3 regions of the Catenibacterium sp. CAG:290 genome follow, and region 2 is predicted to be linked to each of the others. Evidence: predicted binding sites of a transcription regulator. Region 2 holds the regulator's gene; each other region holds the start of a gene.
The links. Region 2 encodes Rex, which represses fermentation and respiration genes when NADH is low (regulators of the CRP and FNR family bind a similar motif). Its sites were predicted from a motif close to GTGAANNNNTTCAC; they were not measured.
Positions count from the first base shown of each region.

Region 1: the regulator Rex is predicted to act here: its motif matches at 9,061-9,074, upstream of fucO (lactaldehyde reductase).
Region 3: the regulator Rex is predicted to act here: its motif matches at 7,782-7,795, upstream of adhE (bifunctional acetaldehyde-CoA/alcohol dehydrogenase).

Region 1 is NZ_FR898773.1:8,733-19,629, forward strand. It holds gene purH (bifunctional phosphoribosylaminoimidazolecarboxamide formyltransferase/IMP cyclohydrolase) at 1-804, shown strand, start outside; gene purD (phosphoribosylamine--glycine ligase) at 816-2,066, shown strand; gene QVO42_RS01925 (phosphoribosylformylglycinamidine synthase) at 2,076-5,831, shown strand; gene purB (adenylosuccinate lyase) at 5,835-7,214, shown strand; gene QVO42_RS01935 (TetR/AcrR family transcriptional regulator C-terminal domain-containing protein) at 7,299-7,841, shown strand; gene QVO42_RS01940 (hypothetical protein) at 8,175-8,417, shown strand; gene QVO42_RS01945 (LPXTG cell wall anchor domain-containing protein) at 8,450-8,974, shown strand; gene fucO (lactaldehyde reductase) at 9,168-10,316, shown strand; gene QVO42_RS01955 (HlyC/CorC family transporter) at 10,467-10,897, shown strand, end outside.
Region 2 is NZ_FR898764.1:2,976-13,872, forward strand. It holds gene tsaE (tRNA (adenosine(37)-N6)-threonylcarbamoyltransferase complex ATPase subunit type 1 TsaE) at 1-176, shown strand, start outside; gene tsaB (tRNA (adenosine(37)-N6)-threonylcarbamoyltransferase complex dimerization subunit type 1 TsaB) at 169-774, shown strand; gene rimI (ribosomal protein S18-alanine N-acetyltransferase) at 765-1,202, shown strand; gene tsaD (tRNA (adenosine(37)-N6)-threonylcarbamoyltransferase complex transferase subunit TsaD) at 1,202-2,215, shown strand; gene QVO42_RS00545 (redox-sensing transcriptional repressor Rex) at 2,208-2,852, shown strand; gene asnS (asparagine--tRNA ligase) at 2,858-4,243, shown strand; gene QVO42_RS00555 (metallophosphoesterase family protein) at 4,286-5,713, shown strand; gene QVO42_RS00560 (NAD(P)-dependent oxidoreductase) at 5,710-7,089, shown strand; gene QVO42_RS00565 (folate family ECF transporter S component) at 7,209-8,012, shown strand; gene QVO42_RS00570 (segregation and condensation protein A) at 8,023-8,760, shown strand; gene scpB (SMC-Scp complex subunit ScpB) at 8,747-9,337, shown strand; gene QVO42_RS00580 (hypothetical protein) at 9,351-9,713, opposite strand; gene QVO42_RS00585 (DUF5662 family protein) at 9,827-10,381, shown strand; gene QVO42_RS00590 (pseudouridine synthase) at 10,412-10,897, shown strand, end outside.
Region 3 is NZ_FR898816.1:44,114-55,010, forward strand. It holds gene QVO42_RS06010 (helix-turn-helix transcriptional regulator) at 1-328, opposite strand, end outside; gene QVO42_RS06015 (zinc-ribbon domain-containing protein) at 434-778, opposite strand; gene gltA (NADPH-dependent glutamate synthase) at 779-2,167, opposite strand; gene QVO42_RS06025 (sulfide/dihydroorotate dehydrogenase-like FAD/NAD-binding protein) at 2,169-3,017, opposite strand; gene QVO42_RS06030 (Cof-type HAD-IIB family hydrolase) at 3,186-3,974, shown strand; gene QVO42_RS06035 (hypothetical protein) at 3,996-4,226, opposite strand; gene QVO42_RS06040 (VanZ family protein) at 4,296-4,913, opposite strand; gene adhE (bifunctional acetaldehyde-CoA/alcohol dehydrogenase) at 5,040-7,691, opposite strand; gene QVO42_RS06050 (type I restriction-modification enzyme R subunit C-terminal domain-containing protein) at 7,939-8,295, opposite strand; gene pepF (oligoendopeptidase F) at 8,561-10,360, opposite strand; gene tpiA (triose-phosphate isomerase) at 10,456-10,897, opposite strand, start outside.

The sequences.
Region 1 (10,897 bases), on a different contig from region 2:
GAAATTTCTTTCAATAACGTGAATGATTTATATGGTGCAGTTGCCTGCGTAAGAGAATTTGGTGATCAGTTAGTGACTGTTGCAATTAAGCATTCAACACCTTGTGGAGTGGCTATTGGTAAGACTGGTTATGAATCTTATAAGCGTGCTTATGAAGGAGATCCAACTTCTATCTTTGGTGGAATCATCGCTGTGAACTATAAGATTGATAAGGAAACTGCTTTAGAAATGAAGAAGACTTTCTTAGAAATCATTGCAGCACCTGATTTTGATGATGATGCTTTAGAAGTATTAGAAAAGAAGAAGAACTTACGTTTATTAAAGCTTAAGAATCTTGATGCACGTGATGCTAAGTATGATATTAAGTATCTTGAAGGTAAAGCACTTGTTCAGGAATTAAATACTAAGCTTATTGATGAAATGAAAGTAGTGACTAAAAAGCAGCCAACAGAAGCTGAATTATCTGATATGGAATTTGGTTTAAAGGTTGTTAAATATGTTAAGTCTAATGCAATTGTATTAGTGAAAGATGGATGTACTTTAGCTGTTGGTGGAGGACAGACTTCACGTATCTGGGCATTAGAAAATGCAATTCATAATAATCCTGATAAGGATTTCCATGGTGCTGTATTAGCAAGTGATGCATTCTTCCCATTTAGTGATTGTGCACAGGTGGCCGATGAAGCAGGTATTAAGGCTATTGTACAGCCTGGTGGATCAGTTCGTGATCAGGAATCTATTGATTATTGTGATGAACATGATATGACAATGGTATTCAGTGGTTATAGACATTTTAGACACTAAGGAGGCGTTCTATGAAGGTTCTTGTTATTGGTAGTGGTGGAAGAGAACATGCAATTGCCTGGAAATTAAAACAGAGTAAACATGTTACTGAATTATATGCTATTCCTGGTAATCCTGGTATGGATGCTGTATGTATTCCAGGTAGTGTAGAAGATATGCCTTTTATCTTAAAGACTGTTGAAGAAAAGGGTATTGATTTAACTGTTATTGGTCCTGAAGTACCATTATGTATGGGACTTGCTGACTATTTAGAAGAAAGAGGACACAAAGTATTTGGTCCTAGAAAAGAATCAGCTATTCTTGAAGGTTCTAAAGCCTTCTCTAAGGATTTCATGAAAAAGCACAATATTCCTACTGCAAAGTATGAAGAAGTGACTGATTATGAATCAGCTGTTAAAGCATTAGATGCTTTTGATCTTCCTGTTGTTGTTAAGGCTGATGGTCTTGCAGCAGGTAAGGGCGTAGTCATCTGTGAAACAAAGCAGCAGGCTAAAGAAGAACTTAAAGTGATGCTTGATGGCAGTGCTTTTGGTGAAGCTGGTAAGAAGGTTGTTTTAGAAGAATTCTTAACTGGTTTTGAATGTTCTCTATTATGTTTTGTAGACCATGATACGATCGTACCTATGGTATCTGCAAAAGACCATAAACAGATTTATGATAATAATGAAGGTCCAAATACTGGTGGTATGGGTACTGTATCACCTAACCCATTTTTACCTGAAGGTATGGAAGGGACTTTCAAAGAAAAGATTCTTGATCCATTCATGAAAGGCTTACATGAAGATCATATGGATTATCGTGGTGTTGTCTTTATTGGATTAATGATCAAGGATCAGGATGTAAAGGTATTAGAATTCAATGTTCGTTTTGGTGATCCTGAAACTCAGGTTATCTTAATGAGACTTGAAAGTGATTTATATGAAGTGATGTATGGATGTGCTACAAATACATTAAAAGATGTAGATGTTAAGTGGAAAGATGAACAGGCAACATGTGTTGTTCTTGCAAGTGGAGGCTATCCTGGATCTTATGAAAAGGGTAAAGTCATTACTGGTTTAGATCATCTTCCAGAAGATATCGTTGTCTTCCATGCAGGTACTAAACGTAATGAAAACAATGAAATCGTCACAAATGGTGGACGTGTATTAAATGTTTGTGCATTAGGACATGATCTTGAAGAAACAAGAAAGAAAGTCTATGATGCAATTGAAAACATTCATTTTGATGGCATGTATATGCGTAAAGATATTGGCTTACATTAGGAGGATAACATGGCTAAAGTTTATCGCGTTTATGTAGAAAAAAGAAAAGAAAATGCGGTTGAAGCAGACTCTATCAAACATGATTTGATGACAAGACTAGGTTTAACTGACGTTTCTAACTTAACAGTTGTCAACCGTTATGATCTTCAGGGTATTACTGAAGAAGTATTAGAAGAAGGTATTCCTACTATTCTTTCTGAGCCAATGGTAGATGAAGTATATCGTGAAGAATATGCAATTCCAGAAGGAGCTGTAAGTTTTGCGATTGAATATCTTCCAGGACAGTATGATGCTAGAGCAGATGCCTGTGAACAGTGCTTCCAGTTATTAACTGGTGAAAAAGGCGTTAAGGTTAAATGTGCAAAGCTTATTGTAATCGAAGGTATTTCTAGTGATGAATTACCAGCAATTAAACATTATTTAATTAACCCTGTTGATTCTAGAGAAGCGTCTTTAGAAAAACCAGCAGATTTAAATGATGCTGTTGTTGAAATCAAGAAGGTTCCAGTGATCGAAGGATTTATTGGTTTTACTGATGAAGAAGTTGAAGCATTACTTGAAAAGATGAGTCTTGCAATGAACTTCGATGACTTAAAAGTAACTCAGAATTATTTCAGAGATGTAGAAAAGAGAGATCCTACAGAAACTGAAATCAGAGTATTAGATACTTATTGGTCAGATCATTGTCGTCATACTACATTTGCGACAGTTATTACTGATATTGATATCGCAAGTGGTGCATTTAAAGAAATCTTAGAAAAAGATGTAGAAAAATATAAAGCAAGCCGTCATGTTGTTTATGGTGTGGATACAAAGAGACCACTTACTTTAATGGATCTTGCAACTATTTCTATGAAAGAACTTAGAAAACGTGGCTATTTGGATGATATGGAAGTATCTGAAGAAATCAATGCCTGCTCAGTTCGTTTAAAGGTTCATACAACTGATGGTGATGAAGATTGGTTATTAATGTTCAAGAATGAAACACATAACCATCCAACTGAAATTGAACCATTTGGTGGTGCTGCTACATGTTTAGGTGGTGCAATCCGTGACCCATTATCAGGTCGTGCTTATGTTTACCAGTCAATGCGTATTACTGGTGCAGGTGATCCTCGTCAGAAATTAGAAGATACACTTCCTGGTAAATTACCACAGAGAAAGATCTGTGAAGAAGCAGCTCATGGTTTCTCTTCTTACGGTAACCAGATTGGTTTAACAACTGGTTTTGTACATGAAGTATATGATCAGGGTTATGTTGCTAAGAGAATGGAATTAGGTGCTGTAGTTGCAGCTGCACCAGAAGAACAGGTTAAGAGATTAATTCCTGAAAATGGACAGATTGTCTTATTAATTGGTGGACGTACTGGTCGTGATGGTATTGGTGGTGCCACTGGTTCTTCTAAGAAACATGAATTAAAGACAACTGAAACTGCTGGTGCTGAAGTACAGAAAGGTAACCCAGTTGAAGAAAGAAAGATTCAGAGATTATTTAGAAATAAAGAATTCTCTAAGAAGATTGTAAGATGTAATGACTTTGGTGCTGGAGGTGTCAGCGTTGCAGTTGGTGAATTAGCACCTGGTCTTGATATCAACTTAGATGCAGTGTTAAAGAAATATGAAGGTTTAAATGGTACTGAACTTGCAATTAGTGAATCACAGGAACGTATGGCTATTGTCATCAATGAATGTGATAAAGACTTCTGTATCCAGGCTGCTCATGATGAAAACCTTGAAGTTGTACAGGTGGCAACAGTTACAGATAAGAACCGTTTAACTATGAAATATATGGGAGATACTATTGTAGATATCTCTAGAGACTTCTTAGATGAAGCAGGAGCTAAGCGTTATCAGGATATCCATGTAGAATTACCTGATTTTGATAAAGCACCATTCAATCCAGAAGCAAAAGAAAACTTTACTGAAACAACTAAAGAAGTATTATCACGTTTATCTACAGCTTCTCAGAAGGGCCTAGTAGAACGTTTTGACTCTTCTATCGGTAATAGTACTGTTCTTTCACCATTTGGTGGTAAGACTTATCGTACAGAAACTGAAGGTATGGCTGCATTAATTCCAGTATTAGGAAAAGAAACAACTACATGTTCATTAATGAGTTATGGTTATAGCCCACTTATTTCTGAATGGTCACCATATCATGGTGCAATCAATGCAGTTGTAGAATCTGTCGCAAAGATCATCGCAATGGGTGGTACATGGCATACAATCCGTTTCTCATTCCAGGAATTCTTTGAAAAGCTATTAAATGATCCTAAGAGATGGGGTAAACCATTTAGTGCATTACTTGGTGCTTATCGTGCTCAGGAAGAATTATTATTACCTTCAATTGGTGGTAAGGATTCTATGTCAGGTTCATTTGAAGACTTAGATGTTCCTCCAACTTTAGTATCATTCGCAATTACTGGTGGAGATGTACATAAAGTCATCACTCCTGAATTAAAAGAAGCAGGACATGTATTAGTCGAATTCATGCTTCCAAAGGATGAATTCCATGTATTTGACTTTGAAGCTTTAAGAAAACAGTTTGATGCTGTAGAAGCATTGATTCAGTCTGGTAAGGCTTATTCAGCTTATACAGTTAAAGACGGTGGTTTAGTTGAAGCTGTTTATAAGATGGCATTTGGTAATGAAATTGGTGTCACATTTGATGATGCTTTAACACTTAATGACTTAGTTGAAAAGAACTTTGGACATATCATTGTGGAAGTAGACAACGCAGAAGTTGTTGCAGGATATGAAAATGTTCGTATTATTGCTTCTACAAATGAAGAAAAGGCTGTATCATATAAGGGTGAGAAAGTGACACTTGATGATGCATATGAAATCAACTGTGCGCCATTAGAATCTGTATATCCTACTACAGCAAAAGCACCTACTACAGAAGTACGTACTGGTGACTGCAATGAAAGAGGCAAGATGTTTGCTTCTAAGAAGTATGATGAAGTCAATGTTGTTATTCCTGTATTCCCAGGAACTAACTGTGAATTTGATTCTAAACGTGCATTTGAAAAAGCAGGTGCAAAGGTTCAGCTTGTTCTTATTAGAAATAAGACAGAAGAAGATATTAAGAAGTCTGTTGATGAATTAGAAGAAGCAATCCATAATGCACAGATCATGATGCTACCAGGTGGTTTCTCAGCTGGTGATGAACCTGAAGGTTCAGGTAAGTTCATTGCAACTGTATTACGTAACCCAAGATTAAAGGCTGCAATCGATGATTTATTAGACAATCGTGAAGGCTTAATGATTGGTATCTGTAATGGATTCCAGGCATTAGTAAAACTTGGTTTACTTCCTCATGGACATATTAAGGATATGAGCAAAGATGATCCTACTCTAACATTCAATACAATTGGACGCCACTTATCTCAGATGGTGACTACAAGAGTATCTAGCGTGAAGTCTCCATGGCTTGCTAATGTAGAGTTAGGTGATGAACATATTATCCCTATTTCTCATGGTGAAGGACGTTTCGTTGCACCTAAGGAAGTGCTTGATCAGTTAATTGATAATGGTCAGGTAGCATTCCAGTATGTTGATCCAAATGGAAATGTTACTATGGAATCTCCATATAACCCTAATGGTTCTATGTATGGTATTGAAGGTATCGTTTCTGAAGATGGTAGAGTATTAGGTAAGATGGGTCATTCTGAACGTCAGGGTGAAAACAGAGACCTTAACATCTACGGTGAAATGGATCAGAAGTTATTTGAAGCCGGCGTGAAGTATTTTAAAGGAGAATAACGAATGGATAAATTAGAATTTGAAAGTATGACACTCTGTCCTCTAGATGGACGTTATGGCAAGATTAAAGATCAGTTAGCTGATTATTTCAGTGAATATGCACTTGTTAAGTATAGAGTGTTTGTAGAAATCCAGTGGTTGAAGTTCCAGTTGGATCACCTTCATACAGAAACTTTAGACAGGGTTGATCCTAACAAGGTAGATGATATTCTTGCGATTTCTAAAGATTTCAACTTTGATTCTTTCAAGAGAATTAAAGAAATCGAATCTGTTACAAGACATGATGTTAAGGCAGTAGAATATTTTATTGATGAAAAGCTTAAAGCTTTAGGTTATGAACATTTAGAAAGCTATGTACATATCGGATGTACTTCTGAAGATATCAACAATACATCATATGCATGTATGATTAAACATGGCTTAAAGGATGTTTGGTTACCTGCAGCTAAAGAATTTGCTTCAATGATCAATAAATTAGCAGTTGATCATAAGGATGATGCAATGCTTGCACATACTCATGGACAGCCTGCTACACCTACAACTATTGGTAAAGAATTCAAAGTCTATGCTTATCGTTTCTTTTCTAGTATTGAAAACATTGAAAATATCAAGATTAAAGCAAAATTCAATGGGGCAACTGGTAACTACAGTGCTATCTTAACAGCATTCCCTAACGAAGATTGGCCTACATTAAATAAGGAATTCGTAGAAGACTATTTAGGACTTACATTCAATCCATTAACTACTCAGATTGAATCTCATGACTATACTTGTCATATCTTAGATGGTATCCGTCATTTCAATAATGTATTGGCTGACTTAGATGTAGATATGTGGTTATATATCTCAATGGAATACTTTAAACAGATTCCTGTTAAGGGTGAAGTTGGTTCTTCAACTATGCCTCATAAGGTTAACCCAATCCGTTTTGAAAACTCTGAAGCAAACATTGATTTATCAAATAATCTATGTGTTGCATTATCTAACAAGCTTCCTAAGTCAAGAATGCAGAGAGACTTATCAGACTCTTCAAGTCAGCGTAACTTAGGATTATGCTTCGGATATTCATTACAGGCTATTTCTGAAACAACTGGCGGTTTAGCTAAGTGTGTTGTAAATAAAGAAAAGCTTGCAAAAGACTTAAATGAAAAATGGGAAGTTCTTGCAGAACCTATCCAGACAATGTTAAGAAAATATGGTGTACCAGATGCTTATGATACACTTAAGGCCTTAACTCGTGGTAAGAATATTTCTCAGGAAGATATTCAGGCATTCGCAAAGAGCTTAGAACAGTTAAGTGATGAAGATCGTCAGACTTTATTAGATATGACACCTGCATCATACATTGGTTTAGCATCAGAACTTTGTGATATCGAACTTTAATCATTAAGAGACAACCTCTATTGGGGTTGTCTTCTTTATTTTTAGAGATGGGTTTGTTATAATGTTACAAAGGCGGTGAGAATTTTGGGAGATACACGATATATATTTGCAGAATGCATCAAACAATTGATGAATCATCAGTCTCTTGATAAGATCACAGTGACTGATATTGTGGAAATGAGCGGTAAGACTAGACAGACATTTTATCGTTATTTTCGTGATAAATATGATCTTGTGAACTGGTATTTTGAAGTATTGGCGGATAAGTCTTTCTTACAGATTGGCAATAGTGAAACTTTAAGAGAAGGGCTTACTAAGAAATTTGAATTCATTTATCATGATAGAGTATTCTTTAAAGAAGCATTTAAATCTAAAGATTATAATAATGTAGAAAACTATGATTATAACTGTATTCTCACTTTCTATCAGAATATTATTAAGAGAAAACTAGGTAATAATATCCCATCAGATATAGAATTTTTATTAGAAATGTATTGTCATGGGTCTATTACTATGACTGTAGACTGGGCAACAGAAGGATATAAGCTGAAACCTGAAGAATTAGCTGATATGCTGATAGAAGCATTACCACCAAAGTTAGATGAACTATTAAGAGATCTGAAGTAAGGTCTCTTTTTTGCTGTATAAAAGAATATTCATTCAATATATTAACTTTTTATGATTTTTTTTGTATGGTTGAAATAAAAGAGTTATAATATGGTTAGTCTTGAAAAGGGTTATATGAGTAATCTATAAGAAGGGTAGACAATTATGTATAAACATTTTTACGCTTATAATGGACAGAAGAAATACATATGAAGGGACACTCTGATCTTTTTGATATACTTATAGTGTATCGACAGGGATTATTTATTTTTAATAGATATTCTATGCATTTTTGCATTATAAAAAATTGAAAAGACTTCTTTTTGGGACAAATCGAATAAGGAGAAAACGATTATGAACAAGAAATTAATGACTATGTTAGTCGCTTGTGCTTTATCAGTAACAACATTATCTACTACAGCAGTATTTGCAGAAGATGTAGTAGTAACTGGAGAAACTCCAGCTGTTACTGAAACTACAACTACACCTACACCTGCACCTGAAACTACACCTGCACCTGCAGCTTATGAACCAGAAATCACTTTACTTACCCTAAATCTAAATGGACAGGAGATAGTGATATTGTCTTTGAAGTAGATGCTAAAGGTGGAACAGTTTCCAATGGTGAAATGTATGTTTATGATGCAAATGGTTATGGCGAACCTTTAGAAGTTCAATCTGAAATAGAAGTAAATGAAGAAGGTAAAGGTAAGATTACATTTACTAAAGATGCATTAATGAATGCGAAAACTTTGTATTGGGATGATGATGATGATGTTGGACATCAGATTGCAGTAGATTGGACAATGTATTCTGAAATTGAATTTGTATTTGCATTCGAATTAAACGGTCAGGATAAATATAAGTCTATGTATGTAGAAACTTCAGTAAAGGCTCCAGCACCAACTGTAACTCCTACTACACCAGCTAAGCCTACTACACCTACAAAACCTGCAGAAAATAAAGGTACAACTACAATTACACCTAATGCACCTGTAGCAAAAGATGACAAGAAAACAAATACTACAACTACTACAAAGAAAGAAGCACCAAAGACTGGTGATACTATGAATGCTGCATTATATGCTTCATTATTATTAGTAAGTGCTTTAGCAGCAGTTGTATTAACTACAAAAAAGAGAATCACTGAATAATCTGTCAATTAAAGTAAGCGTAAGTAAAATTGAATATTGTGGGAAAGAAAAGACAATTGAGAAATGAAAATCAGTTGTCTTTTTTTGTAAATTTATTCACAAAGTGACAAATCCACTTATCTGTCACTTGAATGATAACACTTACAATGTTAACATGAAGTCAGAAAAGTTAATTAAAAGGAGATCGATAATCATGTATAAGTTCATGTTAAATGAAACAAGTTATCATGGAGCAGGTGCTATTAAAGCTGTTCCTGAAGAAATTAAAGCAAGAGGATTTAAGAAAGTATTTGTTGCTTCTGACCCTGATTTAGTAAAGTTTGGTGTTACTAAGAAAGTAACTGATTTATTAGATGAAGCTGGTATTGAATATGTTCTTTACAGCAACATTAAACCAAACCCAACTATTGAAAACGTACAGACTGGTGTAGCTGCATTTAAAGAAGCAGGCGCTGACTGTATCGTAGCTATCGGTGGTGGATCTTCAATGGATACATCTAAAGCAATCGGTATCATCATTACAAACCCTGAATTTGCTGATGTACGTTCATTAGAAGGTGTTGCACCAACTAAGAATCCTTGTGCTCCAATCATCGCTGTTCCTACTACTGCAGGTACTGCTGCTGAAGTTACAATCAACTATGTAATTACTGATGTTGAAAAGAAACGTAAATTCGTATGTGTAGATAATCATGACATTCCAGTAGTTGCTGTTGTTGACCCAGAAATGATGTCTTCAATGCCAAAAGGATTAACTGCTGCTACAGGTATGGATGCTTTAACTCATGCTATCGAAGGTTATATTACTAAAGGTGCTTGGGAACTTTCAGATATGTTCCATATTAAAGCTATCGAAATCATCGCTCGTTCATTAAGAGGTGCTGTTGAAAACACTGCTGAAGGACGTGAAGGTATGGCTTTAGGTCAGTATGTTGCTGGTATGGGATTCTCTAACGTAGGTTTAGGTGTTGACCATTCTATGGCTCATACATTAAGTGCTTACTATGATATGCCTCATGGTAAAGCTTGTGCAATCTTACTTCCAACAACTATGGAATACAATGCTGAATATACTGGTGAAAAGTATAAAGACATCGCTAAGGCAATGGGTGTTGAAGGTGTTGATGGTATGACTCAGGAAGAATACCGTAAAGCTGCTGTAGATGCTGTTAAGAAGTTAGGTGAAGATGTTGGTATCGAAATGACTCTTAAGGGTGTTGTTAAGGAAGAAGATATTCCTCAGTTAGCTAAGGATGCATATGCTGATGCTTGCCGTCCAGGTAACCCAAGAGATACTTCAGTTGAAGATATTGAAGCATTATATAGATCATTACTTAAATAATAATCGTTCATCGGGAGGAACATTTGTTCCTCCTTTTTGTTTTTTATTGATGTTTCTTATAAAAAATGTATAATAGAATTGTGCTTTTGTATATAGCACTCAATATAGTTATTAAAGGAGTATGATAGTGTCGTGGACTCGAGTCAGATAATGATGGTTGTTATTTTTATTATATTGATAGGATTGTCAGGCTTATTTTCTAGTGCAGAAACTGCATTTATGTCTGTTTCTAAGATTAGAGTAAAAACTGTAAGTGAGGATGAAGAGGATCCTCATCATGCAAAAGCTTTAATTGTGTCTCAGCTTCTAGAGGATACAGATCATTTATTAAGTACAATTCTAGTAGGCAATAACCTTGTCAACATTTTAGCTTCTTCATTAACTACATCTTTTGTAATTAGTGTATTTGGTAATGAAGGAACAGGTGTTGCGGTTGCAACAGGGTTTGTTACGTTAATGATTCTTATTTTTGGTGAAATTACACCAAAGACTTTAGCTGTAAGTAAAGCAGAAGCATTATGTTATAGATTCTGTCGCTTTATTCAATTTATAAATTTTATATTTACACCAGTTGTTGTTAT
Region 2 (10,897 bases):
TGTTTGAAGATGATGGCTTATGTGTGATTGAATGGCCACAGTTTATTGAAGACATTATTCCAGAAGAAAGATTAGAAATAGAAATAATAAAGAATGAAGATGAAACACGTTCTTTAAAGCTTCACCCTATCGGTGAAAAATATGAGAACTATGTGAGGGAGGTTACGCATGATTAGTTTAGTGATGGATACATCAAATAGTTATTTAGCTGTAGGCTTATATCAAGATAATGTGTGTCTAGAAGCCTTCCAGGAAAAAGGTTCTAGAAGACAATCAGAAAAAGCAATTCCTACATTAAAGGAAGTGCTTGATCGTCATCATATTGCATTAAAGGATGTCAATGAAATGATTATCACATCAGGACCTGGCTCTTATACAGGTGTTAGAGTCGCAATGACTATCGCCAAGACACTTGCTGCAGTATCTGATGTAAGAATTAAATCAGTCAGTTCTTTAGCTGCTTATGCTGGTATGAATCAGGCATTAAGTGTTATTGATGCAAGAGGACATAAGGTCTTTGTTGGTGTTTATGAAAATGGTCTTCCTTTAATTAAGGAACAGGTCGTGACTTTAGAAGACTTTGCCCACTTACGTGCTGAATATGAAGACTTTGAACTTGTGGGTGAAGTAGGATGTCTTGGATTAGATGAAAAAGAATGTGATCTTTGTGCTAATATTTATGCATTAGGTCAGATGGCTGATCCAATCAAGAATGTTGATCTATTAGTACCAACTTATATTAAAGATGTTGAGGCTAAGAAAGCATGTTATTAAGAGAAATGCAGGAAGAAGATCTTGATGAAATTGAAAGACTAGAAGGGTTATTATTTACCCCTGCCTGGTCTAAAGAAGATTTTCTTCATGAACTAAAAACAAATGATTATGCTCATTATTATGTTCTTGTAGATGATAAAATTGTTGGTTATGCAGGATTCTGGTATGCTTATGAAAACTGTGAATTGACTACAATTGGTATTGATCCAAATTATCAGGGAAAAGGCCTTTCTAAGTTATTGATGGATTATGGATTAAAAGAAGGACATAATAAAGGATGTATGAATTATAGTTTGGAAGTACGTGTATCAAATGAACGTGCGATTCGTTTATATAAGAAGTATGGCTATGAGATATGTGCTATACGTAAAGATTATTATGCAGACCATGAGGATGCCTATCTCATGGTAAGAAAGGAGGAAAAATAATGGCTGTTATTCTTGCTATTGAATCAAGCTGTGATGAAATGAGTGTTGCAATCCTTAAGGATGGAAAAGAGTTATTAAGTCATGTTGTTGCATCACAGATTGATATCCATAAACAATATGGTGGGGTTGTACCAGAAATTGCCAGTCGTAAGCATGTTGAATGTGTCAGCACTGTTTTAAAGGAAGCACTTAGCCAGGCAGATATCTCTATTGAGGAGATTGATGCAATTGCAGTCACTAAAGGACCAGGACTTGTAGGTTCTTTACATGTTGGGATGCAGGAAGCTAAGACACTCGCTATTTATTTAAATAAACCACTTATTGGTGTACATCATATTGCGGGGCATATTTATGCCAATGAACTCGTCAATGATATTGAATATCCTGCAATGGCATTAGTTGTTTCAGGAGGACACACAGAACTTGTTTATATGAAAAAGGAATTCTCTTTTGAGGTCATCGGTACAACATTTGATGATGCAATTGGTGAAGCCTATGACAAGGTAGGACGTGTTCTACATCTTCCATATCCTGGAGGACCTGTATTAGATAAAATGGCACATGAGGGAACTCATAGCTATACACTTCCAAAACCACTTGATGATGGAAGCTATAACTTTAGCTTCAGTGGCTTAAAGAGCGCTGTCATCAACTTAAAGCATAATGCAGACCAAAGAGGAGAGGAAATCAATGGCAATGACTTAGCCTGCTCATTCCAGGATGTGGCTATGGATACGATTGCTTCTAAAGCTTTAGCTGCTGCTCATGATCTTGGTGTAAAGCAGATTATTGTAGCAGGTGGTGTAAGTGCGAACAAAGGTCTCAGAGAAAAAATGAGTACAAGTGATATTCCTGTTATTTTTCCACCATTGAAGTATTGTACAGATAATGCAGCAATGATTGCATCTGCTGCAAGTATTATGTATAAATATAATATGTTTGCCCCTTTGGACTTATCTGTTAAGCCGGATTATGACTTAGAGGCGGAAAGTGTAGGAGACAACTATGAGTAATGAAAAGAAACAGAAAATTTCACGTGCGACGATGACACGTTTTCCTGTTTATTTGAAGGCTTTAAGAGTTATGGGACATGAAGGTAAAGAAAACTTCTTATCGAGTGAACTTGCAGAAGTTACTCATATCCAGGATACGACTATTCGTCGTGATTTTGGCTTTTTGCCTCAGAAGAATACACTTGGTAAAAGAGGCTATGGTTATGATACAAAAGAGATGATTGAAACGCTCAGTGATTTCTTAGGTTTAGGACTTGATGAACCTATTATTCTCATTGGTGTAGGTAACTTAGGATCAGCTATTTTGAAATATAACCGCTGGAAATATACAGTGGGACAGATTGTCTGTGCTTATGATAAAGATGCTAATATTGAAGGTGAACGTTTTGGTGTCAAGATTCATAAGAGTGATGATTTGGAAAAAACATTTCCTAAGGACTGTAAGATTGCGATTCTCGCAATTTCTGATAATGTACAGGAAATGGTGGACCGCTTAGTAGCATTAGGGATTAAAGGCATTGTAGACTTCACCCACTCTCATTTTATTGTGCCTCAGGGAGTAGAGGTACAGAATGTGGATGTTGTTGTCGCAATACAAGAATTAGAATTAAAAATGAAATCAAATACAAAGGAGTAAGAAGGATGTTTGAATTTATGACAGTAAGAGAACTTTATGAAATCTGTCGTGCAGATAACGCAGTAGAAACAGATAACGTAGAGTATGTAGAATTAGAAGGATGGGTAAGAACAAATAGAGATAGTGGTAAACTAGGATTCATCGCATTAAATGATGGTTCTTATTTTAGAAATTGTCAGGTTGTTTATTTAGAAGAAAAATTAAAGAACTTCGATGAAGTTTCACATATCGCAACTGGTTCAGCTATTCATGTATTAGGTAAGTTAAAATTAACACCTGATGCAAAGCAGCCATTTGAAGTAGAAGCCACTGAAATTATTCTTGAAGGTGACTGTGATAGTGATTACCCATTACAGAAGAAGAGACACTCTTTTGAATTTATGAGAGAAATCCCTCATTTAAGACCAAGAGCAAACTCATTCTATGCTATCTTCAGATTAAGATCTGTATTATCTATGGCTATTCATGAGTTCTTCCAGGATCAGGGATTCGTCTATGTACATACACCAATCATTACATCTAATGACGGTGAAGGTGCTGGAGAAATGTTTAGAGTCACAACTATCGATGATACTGATTTCTCTAAGGATTTCTTTGAAAAAGAAGCTTACTTAACAGTAACAGGACAGTTACATGTAGAAGCATTCGCAATGGCATTTAGAGATGTATATACTTTCGGTCCTGCATTTAGAGCTGAAAACTCAAATACATCAAGACATGCCAGTGAATTCTGGATGGTAGAACCAGAAATCGCATTTGCTGATCTTGAAGATGATATGTGTTTAATTGAAGAAATGGTTAAATACTGTATTCAGTACTGCTTAGATAATGCTCCAGAAGAAATGAAATTCTTTGAACAGATGGTTGACCATGACTGTATCAACCGTATCACAAAGGTTAGAGATTCTCACTTTGCACGTATGACTTATACAGAAGCTATTGATCATCTATTAAAAGCTGATGTGAAGTTTGACAACAAGGTTGAATGGGGTATTGATTTAAATGCTGAACATGAACGTTATATCTGTGAAGAAGTTGTAGGTGGTCCTGTATTCTTAACAGATTATCCAAAAGAAATCAAAGCATTCTATATGCGTTTAAATGATGACAACAAGACAGTTGCAGCTTGTGACTTATTAGTGCCTGGCATCGGTGAATTAGTTGGTGGTTCACAAAGAGAAGAACGTTATGATGTTCTTGAAAAGCTTATGGATGAAAAGGGCATGAACAAAGAAACACTACAGTGGTATATGGATTTACGCCGCTTTGGTGGATGTAAGCATGCTGGATTCGGCTTAGGTTTTGACCGTTTCTTAATGTATTTAACTGGTATGGCTAACATCAGAGATGTAGAACCATTCCCACGTACACCACGTAACTTAAAATTCTAAAAGACCACATATGTGGTCTTTTTTCTTAAAGGAAGTACTATTATGGATGAATTTAGTGGTATTAATGCTTTTTTTAATATGATTTATCATCATGACCGTGCTTTTTCTCGTGCTTTATTGGATTACCAATCTTTTAATGATTATCGACAGTGGTTAAGAGATCATCATATAGAAATAAGAGAACTCGATATGATTGATGAGTATTCATTCAGCATGATTCGTCCTGGTATGACAATCAAGGATATATCCATGCTGACACATACTAATTTGCAAGAAGGTTTACAACGTATCCGTTCTTTCCTTGAAGATAAGATTTTCTTATTTCTTATTCCTGGTATTAATAAAGAAATTAAAGACTATTCTTTTACAGGGGTGGACTATATCTTTACAATAAGCAAACCTTTTAAGCAGGAAGACTTGTCTTTCTTAGACCCATTCCCTGGACTACTTGAAGCTTTATTTTATGCAGATGAATGGCCTGGAGGACTCATATTTAATTCTAAACATGCATCCTTTTACCCATTACATAGTATTTCTCAGGCAAAGGCATTACAAAAGAGAATTGATGAGAAGACAATGTTTAATAAAGAAAGTCATTCTTCATTTATTTATCATTTATCTGATTTACATCTAGGTCCTAAAAAGAAGCTGAAAGCAGTCTCTAATTTACTAGATTCATTAGATGAATGTGATCAATATGCACAGAGTTCTCATCAAAAGCAGGTCTTTATTACAGGAGATCTTATGAACTCTCCTAATACAAAGAATATGTATCAGGCCAATGGCTTTATGACAATGATTAGAAAGAGATATAAGGCAGATATCACCTTTGTGTTAGGTAACCATGATATGATAGTAAAAGGCTTGAGTATTGGTGGAAGACAACGTACAAAAGTCATAGCCTATTTACTAGGTGAAAAGATCAAGGTTATAGAAAAAGATAAGATTGTACTTGTAAAGATAGATTCTAATGCTGGTGGTAATTTAGCTAGAGGAATGATCACAAGAAGACAATTAGATCAAATAGACTCAGAACTTGCAGGTATAGAAAATCTAGAAGATTATACGATTGTGGTCTTACTACATCATCATGTATTTAAAGTCTCTAAGTCAGACTTCTTAAAAATACAATGGCGTGAAAAATCTATATTTGGAAGTATATTGGATAAATCTAAGGCACTTGTAGATGCAGAAATGTTTGCCACATGGCTCACACAGCGTCATATTAAATATGTGCTTCATGGTCATAAGCATGTGCCTTATTTCATGAATAAAAAAGGTACATACTATATCTCAGCAGGAAGTGCAACAGGTGGCTTAAAAGAAAGTGAAAGTCATTACTATTCTTATAATGTATTACGTTATGATTATATGGATAAGAAGATGAAAACATGTCTGATCTTCTATGATGATAAAAAGAAAGCAGAAAGACAACGTGTTGAAGTATATTTAATGGAGGAAGATGAATGAAATTAGTTGATAAAATGAAAGATGAGCGATTAGGGATTGCGATTTTATATAACTTCTCAAAGGGATATGCAAAACCTGTTCCTATGGAACTTTATGACATTGTATTACCTTTTATTTATCATGATGCATTTAGAAAAGAAATTTTAAAGCATGATACATTAAAAGATGTTATTGAAGCATCAATTGAAGCAGATCCACATTTTAAAGAAGTGATTCTAGAGGCCGTAAATGATGATGAAGGCATTACTTCTAAAGCATTAGGAATGGCCATGATGGGTGGAATGCTCACATATGAGATGATTGATGGAAAAGTTTGTGGGAAATTACACGAAGCTGAAGTTTTAGACTTTAATGAATGTATTATTTTTGGTAAGATGATGCAGGACCATACAAAAGAAGAAATTCTTGATTTATTACATCAGGAACTTCGTATTGTCTTCTTGCAGGTAGAAACACTTGGAAAAGATGTGGATACACATATCTTTGATGATCTTGGAAGAGTGACTTATCATGAAAATGTAGACCAGTTAGATGTTATTTCTCTTTGTAAGGATGCAGATATTGTTATTACAAATAAGAATCTGTTTAGAAAAGTAGAAATTGACCGCTGTCCATATCTTAAGATGATTGCTGTAACAGCCACTGGTACAAACAATGTGGATTTGGATTATGCAAAAGAAAAGGGAATTCGAGTAGCCAACGTGAAAGGATATTCTACTGAAGCTGTTGCCCAGCTTACTCTTGCATTATGTCTAGAACTTATTGAACATACATCACGCTATGATAGTTATGTAAAATCACATCAATATGAAAAGGATAAGGTCTTTTCATTCTTTGGTTACTCGTTTCATGAACTATCTACTATGACTTGGGGAATTGTTGGTCTAGGCGCAATCGGTCAGCGCGTTGCACGTATTGCGGAAGCATTAGGATGTCAGGTGCAGTATTATTCTACAACTGGACATCATCAGGATGAACACTTCAAGCAGGTGGATTTTGATACATTACTTAAAACAAGTGACATTATTTCTATTCATTCACCTCTTACAAAAGAGACAGAACATTTATTTAATGCAGAAGCTTTCAAGAAGATGAAAGATACAGCTTATCTCATTAATGTAGGACGTGGTCCTATTATCGATGAAGAAGCATTAAGTGATGCATTAAATAATAACCTTATTGCTGGAGCAGGTTTAGATGTATTTGAAAAAGAACCACTTCCTTCAACAAGTCCTTTATATAGTGTTGATCCTCAAAAGGTCGTTTTCACACCACATGTTGCATGGGGTTCAGTAGAAGCAAGACATCGTTTGATTCTTGAAGTACGTGAAAACATTATCGCTTTTATTAAAGGCGAGGACCGTAATAACTGTTAAAAAAAGAAAAGGAGGAGCCTATAAGAAGGCAAGTGTACGGTCAGAGATGATCGGAATTAACGTCTGTGGACTAGCGATAGGTTGAAACAGAAACATTTGTTTATTGTAGCATTTAAAAAATGATTCAAATTATTATTGTATGTATTTTAGTATTACTTGGTATTTACTGTTTTAAGTTTTACCCATTAGAAAGAAGAAATACCAAAAAGCTCGCATTTAGTGCTTTAATTATTATCATCACATTGATTTTGAAGAGACTTACTATTATGGTACCGTTATTTGGTGCTGAAAGCTTAAAGATTGGTTTTGAATATATTCCTGTTATGTTAGCAGGTGTGATTCTTTCACCAAGCTATGCTTATCTCATTGGTTTAATTACTGATTTACTTGGCTTAGTGATATCCCCAACAGGATTCCCATTTTTTGGATTTACACTCAATCAGGTACTGATTGGTTTAATCCCATCACTGATTGCTGTAAAAGTAAAGAATGTAGATGGAAAACGATTCAGTAAGATTGTATGTCTCATGATTGCATTATTTGGTGGAGCAGGATCGCTTTTTGTTGCTTTACAAAAAACAATCTCTATCGGTAAAGTCACTTATACATTAACATTCTTACAAAAAGGTGTTATGATTGGACTCTGCCTTATTGCCTCTATAGGTTTTATCTTGTTCATGTTGAAACGCACAAAGAATATGAAAGACAATGATGTGTCATTATTTGGTACTTGGCTATTAAGTGTTATTCTAGTAGAACTTGCAATTACATTCTGCTTAATACCTTTCTGGCTACAGATCATGTATGGCATTCCATTTGTGGTATCTGTAAGTATTCGTGTGATTAAGGCATGCTTTATTATTCCATTAGAAATCATTATTGGATTCCCATTATTGAAACAGATGGATAAATTATATAAATAGGAGTAAAGATATGGAATACCAGGTCACTGTAGACCAGTTTACTGGGCCGCTTGATCTTTTGCTTCATCTAATAAAAGAACATGACATGGATCTTCTTGATCTTGATGTAGCGGCTGTATGTGACCAGTATCTCGCTTATATTCAAACAATGGATCCTTCACTCTTAGAAGCTGTCTCTGAATATTTAGTTATGGCAGCCTGGCTTATTGAAATGAAAAGTAAACTATTACTTCCTAAGCCAGAAATAGATGAAGAAGATGATTATGAAGCAGAAAGAAAAAGAATGATTGAAAGACTGATTGAAAAGAACCGTATTAACGGTATCTTAGAAGCCTTTGAAGCTTCTTATGATAAACGTCAGACAATGCATTCTAAAATACCTTCAGCACTTGAAGAATATCTTCCTAGTGGTGAAGAAACTATTCCTGAGGGAATGGAAGTATATGATCTCATCAAGGCAATGCAAAGAGTCATGCAAAGACGTGCATTACTCCAGCCCCTTGAATCAAAGATTGCACGTGTAGAAATATCTATTGATGAAAGAACTGAACAGATCAGAAGCTATTTCTTACGTCATAAAGATAAAACTGTTGATTTTGAAGACTTGTTTGATGAAGGAGACCGCTATTTTGCGATAGTCACATTCCTTTCTATTCTAGTCTTAGTGAAAAACAGTGAGTTATTGATTACTCAAAGTGGTAATTTTGAAAAGATTTATTTGAAAGGAACAAGCTATGGACAAGAATGAGTATTTATCAGTCATAGAAGGTATGCTTTATATCTATGGTGATGAAGGTGTTACAATTAAAGATGTTGCAGAAGCATTAGAAATCACTAAGAAAGAAGCATATGAATTGATGGATGAATTACTCTCTCTTTATGCTTCTAAAACAGTTAAGGGTGTAGATATATGTGATTTTGGTGGTACTTATAAGATGGTAACATTGCCTCAGCATGATGTCTATTATAAGAAGATGATGACTACAAGTGGTAGAAAACTATCTAAATCAGCCTTAGAAACATTAGCTATTGTGGCTTATTATCAGCCTGTTACTAGAATTCGTATTGAAGAAATACGTGGTGTAGGCTGTGAATCAATGATTCGTAAGCTTTTAGCACAAGCCCTTATTAAAGAAGTAGGACGTGATGATTCACCAGGTAAACCAGTCTTATATGGTGTTACTGATGAATTCATGGATGCTTTTAACTTAAAAAGCTTGGATGAATTACCAGAACTTAAAGAAATTGAATCTGAATTTGATGAAGAAGATATCTTCAATACAAAATATCAGGAAAAGGTAGAAGAAAAGCCAGAAACGAATTAGTTTCTGACTTTTTTTATAGTTTACATTCTTTTAATAGTTTTAAACGACGTTTATAATACTCTATCTTTTCTTTAACCTGTTTCTTTACTGCCACAGAAGTTGATTCTGCAAGAGAAATGGTACCAAGCATGATCAAGAGTGTCACGATTGGCATTCCAAATAAGAATAACTTAGAATGACTAATAAAGAAAAGGATACCTAATACGACAATACTTATTAATGCATATCTTAAAGTACGCATACCTAAGCAGTAACTATATATTTCTGCTCTCACATTTTTGTAGGAATTCTCTAAGAAAGTAATGACCTCCTCACAGCTTTCTACATCAAGTGAAGCATCATCAATATTTGTTTCTATTTCAATGTGAAATGCCATAGTTCTACCTCCAATTCTCTACCATTATAACATTGAATTCTAAAAAGAAAAGACATATACTTAAGAATGATTTTATGTTATAGTGATAAACACACAGAAATGAGGAAAATACAGTGCATATATGGGGACATTTTAAAACAATCACAAAACATAAGATATTAGTAGGCAAGCTATGCTTTAAAGTACATTTATATAAGCAAGGCTTATTACACGACTTATCTAAATATACTCCTACTGAATTTATTACAGGAATCAAGTATTATAAGGGTACTTATTCTCCTAATAGTGCTGAAAGAAATGAGAAAGGCTACTCAACAGCCTGGCTTCATCATAAAGGCCGTAATAAACATCATTGGGAATATTGGGTGGATTTTACTAGAAAAGGGCAAGTACCTGCCAAAATGCCTTATAATTATGTACTAGAGATGTTCTGTGATAGAGTTGCAGCAAGTAAGATTTATGAAGGAAAGAATTATACAGATGCCTTTCCTCTACAATACTATGAATCAGGACAATATTCATATATATTACATCCTGAAACACGTGCCTTACTTCGTTTCATGCTTGTCTATTTAAAAGATCATGGACTTGATGATACAATCAAGATGATTAATAGACATCATGATTATGATGAATATTTTGTTGAATTTAAGGACGATTTCATGTAGATTATTTAATGGAAAAGAAAGGGTGGAACAATGGAAGAAAGATTACAAAAAGTCATTGCACAGAGTGGTTATACTTCACGTCGTAAAGCAGAAGAACTTATTCAGCAGGGTAAAGTCACTGTGAATGGTGAAGTGGTAACAGTGCTTGGTACTAAAGTCACTAAAAAAGATACAATCTGTGTCAATGGAAAAATTATTAATAAAGAAGATAAAGTTTATTATTTATTTTATAAACCAGAAAAATGCGTATGTACTATGAGTGATGAACATGATCGTACATGTGTAGCAGATTATTTTAGTGATAGTAATGAAAGAGTTTATCCAGTAGGAAGACTTGACTATGATACAACAGGTGCTTTATTTATGACAAATGATGGTGAATTTGCGAACCTTATTATGCATCCATCTAGCCATTTAGAAAAGGTATATGAAGTATCTGTTAAGGGATTGCTTACTAAGGCTGAAAAGAACCAGCTAGAAAAAGGAATCTATCTAGAAGGTGTTAAAACATTACCT
Region 3 (10,897 bases), on a different contig from region 2:
TAACGTTAATACAAAGCATACCAACAGGATAAACATTTCCTGGTTCCTTGATCCAGTATGTTGCAGATTTTAACAGTTTACCATCAGGACCTGCTGTTTTGTAGTTCATGACATAGTCACTTTTTTCATACTGTTTTGTTTCTAAATAATGAACAGATAAATTTGAAAGCTTAGCACCAATTTCTCTGCCAGAAATCTCACCATTTGCGATAGCAACAACTTCCTGTTCAGGAGATGTGAGATCGTGTAAAGCTATTTCAACATTATCCCCTAACGCAACACCTAGGAATGGGACAAGGGCTGCATATGGTTCTAATAATTTATGCATTATACTGCCTCCTTTACAACAGAGTATTTTATCATAATAAAAAATGTCAGTAAATTATTATTATCATAAAACAGAAATTTTTTATTATGCAGAAAAACACAGGAATCAAAAGATTCTGATTCCTGTGTTTAATAATAATGCATAAGTTGCAATAAAATTCAATACAAAACTAACGATTCCTGTAATCAGACATGCCTTTGCCTTATTAGGAGTCGTTCTTCTTTTCATGAAGAAGAAGATAACACCCATAAAAGGGAATAAGAATGAAATGATACATAATCCAACAGAGGCACGATCTTCTTCATAATAAGGACTTGTATAGCCATTACTAGAAGCATAATCTTCCATGTTTGTGTAGTCTGTTCTGTTTTCTAATCTCACAGGTTCTCCACAATTAGGACAGAACTTTGCATCTTCCTCTAATTCTTTACCACATCGTGTACAATACATTTATTCACCACTTAATTTTTCATCAATAGCTTTAGCTGCTTTTTTACCAGCACCCATAGCAAGAATTACAGTAGCAGCACCAGTTACAACGTCACCACCAGCCCATACGCCTTCTTTAGATGTATGGTTAGTTTCTTCTTCAACAATGATACCACCCCACTTCTGGCAATCAAGACCAGGAGTAGTCTGTCTAATTAATGGGTTTGGAGACTGACCGATTGCGATAACAACTGTACCACAATCAATAGTAAAGTTAGTACCTTCTTTTGCAATTGGTCTTCTTCTACCAGATGCATCTGGTTCTCCTAATTCCATTTCTACACATTCAAGAGCTTTAACTGAACCATTGTCACCATGAACAGCAACTGGATTAGTTAATAACTTGAAGATAATACCTTCTTCCTTAGCATGATGTACTTCTTCAGCACGTGCAGGAATTTCAGCATCACTACGACGATATACGATATATACGTTCTTAGCACCAAGTCTCTTAGCAGTTCTTGCAGCATCCATAGCTACGTTACCAGCACCTACAACACATACTGTATCAGCTACTTTTACTGGAGTAGGATGTTTAGGGAATTCATAACCCTTCATTAAGTTAACACGAGTTAAGAATTCGTTTGCAGCATAAACACCATCAAGGTTTTCACCTGGAATACCCTGGAAACGAGGTAAACCAGCACCAGCACCTACGAATACAGCATCATAACCACTTTCCTGTAACTCATCAATTGTGATAGAACGACCAACTACAACGTTTGTTTCAAACTTAACACCTAAGTCTGCAACACCATCAATTTCAGCCTGTACTAAATCTTTTGGCAAACGGAATTCTGGGATACCATAAGATAATACACCACCAGTTTTATGTAATGCTTCAAATACTGTTACATCATAACCACGTTTAGCAAGTTCACCGGCACAAGAAATACCTGAAGGTCCTGAACCTACAATAGCAACTTTCTTGCCGTTCTTTTCAATCTTAGTTTCAGTTGGTTTACCATGATCTCTATGGTAATCAGCAACGAATCTTTCAAGTCTACCAATGGCAACTGATTCGCCCTTGATACCTCTAATACATTTACCTTCACACTGGTTTTCCTGTGGACATACACGACCACAGATTGCAGGCAAAGCATTTTCTGTAGTGATGATTTCATAAGCTTTTTCAAAATCACCATTCACTACTTCCTGAATAAAATGAGGGATAGGTACATTTACTGGACATCCATCCACACAGCGAGGCTTTTTACAGTTTAGGCAACGAGCTGCTTCTTCCTGAGCCATTTCTTTAGTATATCCTAAAGCAACTTCTTTAAAGTTAGTTGCACGAATTTCAGGTTCCTGAGAAGGCATTTCTACCTTTTTATTTGACATATTAGGCATATTATTTAACCCCCTTCATTAAGTTACACATACGGTCTGCATTGCTGTCAACAAGATGTTCTTCTTCCTTGAACATTCTCTGTCTTGCCATTAATTCATCAAAGTCAACATTTAAACCATCAAAGTCTGGTCCATCAACACAGGCAAATTTGATCTTACCATCAACAGTAACACGGCAGCATCCGCACATACCTGTACCATCAATCATGATTGGGTTAAGTGAAACCATTGTCTTAATATCTCTAGGCTTAGTTACTCCAACAACTGCCTTCATCATTACAACTGGTCCAATTGCAATAACTTCATCATACTTTTCACCCTTATCAAGTAAATCAGTTAAAACATCAGTAACAAAACCTTTTGTACCTACAGAGCCATCATTAGTTGCGATATATACATTATCACAAAATTCTTTAAAACGATCTGCCCATAATACATACTGTTCTTCACGTCCACCAATGATTACATCAACCTTAGTACCAAGTCCTGCTAGTTTTCTTAACTGTGGGAATAATGGTGCACTACCCACACCTCCAGCTACACCGATTACGTGATCCTTCTTTTCAAGATGAGTAGGGACACCAAGAGGACCTACGAAGTCAGTGATATAGTCTCCTTCTTCTAACTTAGCAAGCTGTTTAGTAGAGTAACCTACAATCTGATAAATTATTGTGATTGTTTCCTTTTCTCTATCATAATCAGCAATTGTAAGAGGGATTCTTTCTCCATCTTCTCCTACACGTAAAATAATAAACTGCCCTGGTTCACATTTTCTTGCAACCATTGGCGCATGTACTTCCATTAGCTGTACAACGTCATTAAGTACTTCTTTTTTTACAATCTTATACATATTCTCAATCCTTTCTGAATCTTATTTAATATTATCACATATTAGGTTTCTATTCAATGTCGCTTCATAGTAAATTAATGCGCTACCATGTGGTATTTTCAAGAATTGAGAGATTGTTGACAGATATAATTATTTGTGGTTTAGTTGTATGAAACAAGGAGAATATTTATGAGTAGAAGAGTTATATTTTTTGATATTGATGGTACATTATCTACAGAAACAGACTTTACTGTTCCTGAAAGCACAAAGAAAGCAATTAAACTAGCTCAGGATAATGGACATATCCTGATGGTGAATACAGGACGTACTATTTGTATTATAGAAGATGTAATTAAAGAATTAGGATTAGATGGTTATATCTGTGGTTGTGGGACTAATATCTACTATCATGGTAAAGAAATCTATCATGCTAAACTTCCTTCAGAATTAAAGAAAGGAATTGTGAATAAAGCGGTAGAATTAGATATTGATGCCGTATTAGAAGGTCCTGAATCTATTTATTTCCCTGAAACAATCAAGACAAAGACAGTTCAAGAAATCAAAGAACGTTATAGTGATATTAAAGTAAATGTTCCTGTATATTATAAAGATGATGAACCTAATTTTGATAAGTTCACTGCATGGTATACACCAGAAGATGATATTGAATCATTTAAGGATGCATTTAAAGATGATTTAGAATATATCCAGCGTGCTGAAGACTTCATTGAAGTAGTTCCTAAAGATTGTTCTAAAGCAACAGGTATTCAAACATTTATTGATCTCATTGGTGCTTCTATTGATGATTGTATTTCTATTGGTGATTCTACCAATGATCTACCAATGTTGACTTATACTAAGGAATCAGTGGCTATGGGCAATTCTAATCCTGATCTATTTGATTATGTAACGTATATTACAACTGATATTGAAGATAATGGTATTTATAACGCATTAAAACATTTTAACGTCATCTAATCAAAAAGCAGCCCATTTTATTTAGGCTGCTTTTTGAAATGATACGATTCTTTCTCCATGGAATGAGACTTGTCCCTTTTGTCCTTCTAGATATTCATGAGGTTTTGTTACTTTGAGTACAATTTCTTTACCGAGTTCTGATTCAAATATGATCTTATCTTCAAGGACTTCTTTTACAATCACATCTTCAGTGATGTAGTATCTTGTTAGGAACAAATATAAGAACAACAATAATAGAAAAATAAAAAGCACAAGATTCACCTCTTTCTTATACAATTATTGTAACAGAAAAGATGTGTAATACTTGTGATTTTTTTGACTTTAGAACAATTTTTTAATGAATGGGATTTTCAATACAATATATAGAATCAGTACGCCGCTCATATTCAGAATGATATCATCTATATCTGCTGATCCAACCTTCCAAATATATTGAATAACTTCTACTCCTATAATCATAAATAAGAAAAAAAGGAAATAAGGTAGAAATGAACGCATTGGTTTGAATAGAACATATATAAAATAACCAAAAGGCATGAACAACATGACATTCCCAATCATATTCAGAATAATATTCTTAATAGGTAATGTATGTCTTTCATAAGCTGTGTAATAAAGAAGTATTGTCTTTAATGGACTGATATTCACACTACTGAATGCTTTGACATGTCTTAATGCTGGGTTAAGGAACAGTTGATAAGTAAGATTTATAAGGTAGATGATGAATGCGATACTATGAAGTATAGTAAACATTCTTCTTTTATTTTTGACTACATTTCTTGCATCATAGGCATAACCTACTAAACCAATCATTTGAATAATAACAAGCACAAACGTCTGTGTAATAGAAAACTTGATTGTATAAGAAATGATATCTATTAATTGAATAATGAAAGCGACAGCTGCAGTAAGTAAGAATAAAAAACGTTTATGTTTCATGACAGTGTCCTCCGACAGACCATTGTAGTCATTTTATTATAATGAGTCAACAACCGTTATTATTTAACATAATTTAACACAAAAAAGAGGAGAGCCGTAAGGCTTTCCTCTAAATGGTTTTAAGAATTATTTCTTAGCGAATGGAGATTCGTAATCGTAGATTGTTTCTAGGATAGCTTCCATATCTTTAACCATAGGCATTCTTGGGTTAGCAGGAGTACACTGGTCTTCGTATGCGTTCATAGCGATTCTATGTACTGATTCTTCCCAATCAGCTTTGCTGATGTTCTGTGACTTAACGTTTACAGCACCACCAACTTTTACCCATAACTTTTCAACAGCCTGTGCGAACATTTCAACACCTTCTGCATCAGTCTTTGGATGTAAGCCGATTAATTCTGCTAATTCTCTATATTTCTTATCTGCCTTATAGTCTTCGATCTTTGGCCAGATGTTTAACTTAGTTGGAACTGTACCATTGTATCTGATTACATGTGGTAATAACATACCGTTAGTACGTCCATGAGGAATATGCCATTCTCCACCGATCTTATGAGCTAATGAGTGGTTCATTCCTAAGAATGCGTTAGCGAATGCCATACCTGCGATTGATGCAGCGTTATGCATCTTAATTCTAGCATCAGGATCACCTTCAAGTACTGACTTTTCAAGGTTTTCGAATACTAACTTAACAGCCTGTTTAGCCCAACCATCAGTGAAGTCAGAAGCTAAGATTGAAACATATGCTTCAATAGCATGAGTTAATACGTCGATACCAGTATCAGCAGCGATTCTTGGTGGCATAGACATAGCGAATTCAGGGTCAACAATTGCGATTGTTGGAGTTAAAGCGTAGTCAGTTAATGGATATTTCTTGTTTTCCTTAGTATCAGTGATAACTGCGAATGGAGTTACTTCTGAACCTGTACCTGAAGTAGTTGGGATACATACTAACTTAGCTTTCTTACCAAGTTCTGGGAACTTGAATGCTCTCTTTCTGATATCCATGAATTTCTGCTTGATGTCATCGAAGTTAACTTCTGGATGTTCATACATTAACCACATAACTTTAGCAGCATCCATTGAAGATCCACCACCGATAGCGATGATTGTATCAGGCTGGAAGCTCTTCATGATTTCAAGACCCTTAAGAGTCATATCTAAAGATGGATCTGGTTCAACGTCGATGAATAAGTCAACGTCTACTTTGTTACGTCTTCTTCTGATAACATCTTCGATCTTTCCTACATAACCAAGGTCATACATACCTCTGTCTGTAACGATCATTGCTTTCTTCATTTCCTTCATATCTCTAAGATATCTGATTGAATTTCTTTCGAAATAAATCTTTGGAGGAAGTTTAACCCATTGCATATTGTTGTTACGTCTCCCTATTCTCTTAATATTTAGTAAGTTAATAGCACTTACGTTGTTTGATACTGAGTTATGACCATAAGAACCACAACCAAGTGTTAATGAAGGTAAGAATGCATTGTATACTGAACCGATACCACCGAATGTAGATGGAGCGTTTTCAATAATACGGATAGCTTTGATTCTCTTACCAAATGCTTTAGAAATTTCATGATTAGTAGTATGGATTGCAGCTGAATGTCCTAAACCGTTGAATTCAACAGTCTGAGCAGCCTTTTCAATACCATCTTCAGTAGAGTTTGCTTTGATCATACCTAATACTGGAGAAAGCTTTTCTCTAGTCATTGGTTCGTTAGGACCGATTTCCTTAACTTCGCAAACTAAGATCTGAACATCATCAGGTACTTTGAAACCAGCCTGTTCAGCGATCCAAGTAGCGTTCTTACCTGGAACGATGCTGTTTAATCGAGCTTCATTTACGTTTTCACTGTATGCTGTTGCACCGAACATGAACTGTTCAAGTTTCTTCTTTTCTTCAGCATTACAGAAATGTACATGATAACGACCAAGTTCTTTCTTGAATTCATCATAGATTTCGTGATCTACAACAACTACCTGTTCAGATGCACAAATCATACCGTTATCGAATGATTTTGATAAATAAATATCATTTGCTGCCATTTTGATTTTACAAGACTTTTCTACGTATGCAGGAACGTTACCAGCACCTACACCTAAAGCAGGTTTACCACAAGAGTAAGCAGCCTTAACCATTGCGTTACCACCAGTAGCTAAGATAGTAGCAACACCTGGATGATTCATTAATGCACTAGTTGCATACATAGTTTTCATTGGTAACCACTGGATTACGTTCTTAGGAGCACCAGCTTTTACTGCAGCATCTAACATTACCTTAGCAGCCATAACTGAACAGTCATGAGCACCTGGGTGGAATGAGAAGATGATTGGGTTTCTAGTCTTCATAGCGATTAAAGACTTAAAGATAACTGTAGAAGTTGGGTTTGTTACTGGAACGATACCACAAACAACACCAACTGGTTCAGCGATTTCAGTGATACCAGTAAGTGGATCTTCATTAATAATACCTACAGTCTTTGTATGACGCATGTTGTTAGTAACATATTCACAAGCGAATAAGTTCTTAACAGCTTTGTCTTCAAATACACCACGGCCAGTTTCTTTTACTGCAGCTTCTGCAAGAACACCGTGCTTATCAAGACCAGCAACTGACATCTTTGCTACGATGTAGTCAACAGTTTCCTGGTCAAAACCTTCGAATTCGTCTAATGCTGTTAATGCGTTATTAACTAACTCATCAATGCAAGCATCAGTCTTTTCTTCTGTCCATTCTTCAACTTTCTTTTCGACTTTCTTATCAGCCATTTTTATATCCTCCATTGACCAAAATATTTCTTTTTCATATTTTGTAAGTTCACTATACATGATTTCTTGTGAAAAAACAAGCATACTTTTGTGAAAATTTACACAATTTATAAAATGCATTTACTGTAAACGTTTGAAGTTTAGGGATATCCGATTAGGTATTTTTCTGCTTAGTTTTTATCAAAAATTTAAATTATAATTATTTTTTATAGTGATAGAATACTCTCAAAATTGTGAACGTTTTCTTTTAAAGTCTTTCACTAAACGTATCTACAGTCTTTAATATCTCTCTTGCAATATTCATCTTATCCTTGAATAAGGCACTCATGCTACCAACTGACTTAAAAGGATCCTGTAACAAGACCTTCCTATCTTCAATGAAACCATTCTTCACAATATAATCTACAATCAATTCTACAAAGTGAATCTGTCTAGAATTCAAGCTTTGATCATCTAAGAAACGTGAGAACTCAGCCATAGCAGCTTCTCTATCTAATCCTACAATCTTTCTAATTAATCTTGTGATAGGTGTATCACCAAAGTGTATTCGGTAATCGTCTTTACTTCCTAAGTCTATCCATAATAAGTTTTCTAGATGTTTCATTTCATATAATAAGGTTCTTATACAAAATAACTAGTACTTTTATGTTAACATTTCTCTATATTATGTGTATTTATACCGTCAATAAATGTTTTCTTTATCTTACTTATACCATAAAACAAAACAACCCTTTCGGGTTGTCCTATGACTTCTTGCTCACGTCATATTAAAAATTATAGTAAGAATACAATCCTATCAATCCTAGAACTAATATGATCAACAAAATTGAAAGAATTATTTTTTTTGAATCCATGCTAATCTCTCATTCTTATAGTTTCTTTAATGTTTCTTCTACATCATCTAGAATCTGACTGAACTTAGTTAAAGCTCTAGATACTGGTTCTGGTGTACTAAAATCTACACCTGCATGCTTTAATTCATCTAATGGATAAGCACTACCACCCATTGATAAGAATTCTAAGTATTTCTTTACAGCACCTTCTTCATTATTAAGAATTGCTTCACTTAAAGCAACTGCTGCACAATAACTTGTTGCATACTTATATACATAGAATGGTCTATAGAAATGAGGAATTCTAGCCCATTCATACTGTACTTCATCATCAATGACTAGATCCTCACCAAAATAATCTTTGATCAAGTTCTTATATAATGTATTCATGCTTGCTGCAGTGATGGCTTCTCCTCTTTCAGCCATGGCATGTGCATCTCTTTCAAATTCTGCAAACATTGTCTGACGATATACAGTGCCCTTGAAACCTTCTAGATAATGGTTTAATAAAGCCAAACGTTCTTTAGGTTCAGTTGTCTTCTGTAATAACTGTTCTATAAGTAAGTTTTCATTGACTGTAGAAGCGACTTCAGCCACAAAGAGTGTATAGTCTGCATTCTGTGGTGTCTGTGTATGGTTAGAAAGCCATGTATGCTGTGAATGACCCATTTCATGGGCAATTGTACTGACACTATCTAATGTGCCTGTAAAGCTTGTTAGAATGTATGGATTAGAGTCATAAGTACCACTAGAGAAAGCACCACCACGTTTACCATTATTAGGATAAACATCAATCCATCTATCTTTATAAGCCTGTTTTACTCTATTGACATAGTCTTCACCAAGTGGTGTGACTGCATCTAATACCATCTGCTGTGCTTCTTCATAAGTATATGACTTAGAAGAACCTGCAATTAATGGTGTATAGACATCATAATAGTGGAGTTCATCTAAACCAAGCATCTGTTTTCTTAAACGTACATAACGATACATTTCAGGCATGAACTTTCTTACTGTATCGACTAAACTATCATACACTACACCTGGTACATGTTCATAAGCCATGCTCATTGCGCGTGAAGACTCATAATATCTCACCTGTGCTTCTGCCACTGCTTCTTTAATACATGCATTATATGTAGAGGCAAAGGTATTAATATGCTGCTTAAATCCTTTATAGAAAGATTTAAAGGCATTTAATCTAAGTGTACGGTCTTCACTCATCTGTAAAAGAATATAGTTAGACTGGTTGAGTTCATGGACTTCTCCATTTGAATCAGTCACTGATTCAAATGTCATATCAGCATCCTGTAAGCTTTCAGAAATCTTACTAGGAGCCCCTAATGTTTCTGTAAAGGCGGCAAGAAGTGCTTCTTCTTTTGCGCTTAATACATGAGGTTTCTGATCTAATAACTTCTGCATATTGAATGCATAAGGCTTTAAGTCTTCTGAATGTACAATTGATTCTAAAACATCTTCATCAAGTGATAGGATTTCTGGTTCAGCAAAGCTGATTGCTGTTGCGTAAGCTGTATAGACTTGATACGCTTTTGCTTCCATTGCCTGTGCGTCACTATCTCTTGTATCTTCACAATTTCTAAGTGATGCATAACAATAGAAATCAGATAACTTTCTACCTAAATGTGTATCAAAATCAAAGAATTCTCTGATTGTTTTCGCATTATTGAGTTTACCCTGATATTCAGGTAGTTTCTTAATCATTTCATTAAGTTCAGGTAATGCGTTATTCCATTCTTCATCATTTTTAAAAAGTGTTGAGAGGTCCCACATATATTGTGGATCCATATCTTTACGTTCTTTCATTGTTTCTGCCATAATACTGCTCCTTTCAATGAGTTAGTTATAGTATACCACTAATTGTATTTAATACATAAAAAAAGATGATTTCAAAGGAATCATCTCTTAAATAATTAGTCGTTTAAAGCTTCGATCATAGCTACGTATGATTCAACCTGTAATGATGCTCCACCAACTAAAGCACCATCGATGTTTGGCTGTTCAAGTAAAGCTTTTAATGTAGCAGGCTTTACAGATCCTCCGTACTGAATTCTTACTTTTTCAGCAACGTCCTGACCATAAAGTTCAGCAACTACACCTCTAATGTAACCACAAACGTCTTCTGCGATTTCATTAGTTGCAGTCTTACCAGTTCCGATAGCCCAGATTGGTTCATAAGCGATAACTACTCTTTCAGCAGCTTCAGCTGTAACATCCTTGAATGCAGCAACAACCTGAGTCTTAACTACATCATGAGTCTTTCCAGCTTCATATTCTTCTAAAGATTCACCAACACAAACGATTGGAGTCATACCGTTGTTTAATACCTGAAGCATCTTTAAGTTAACAGTTTCA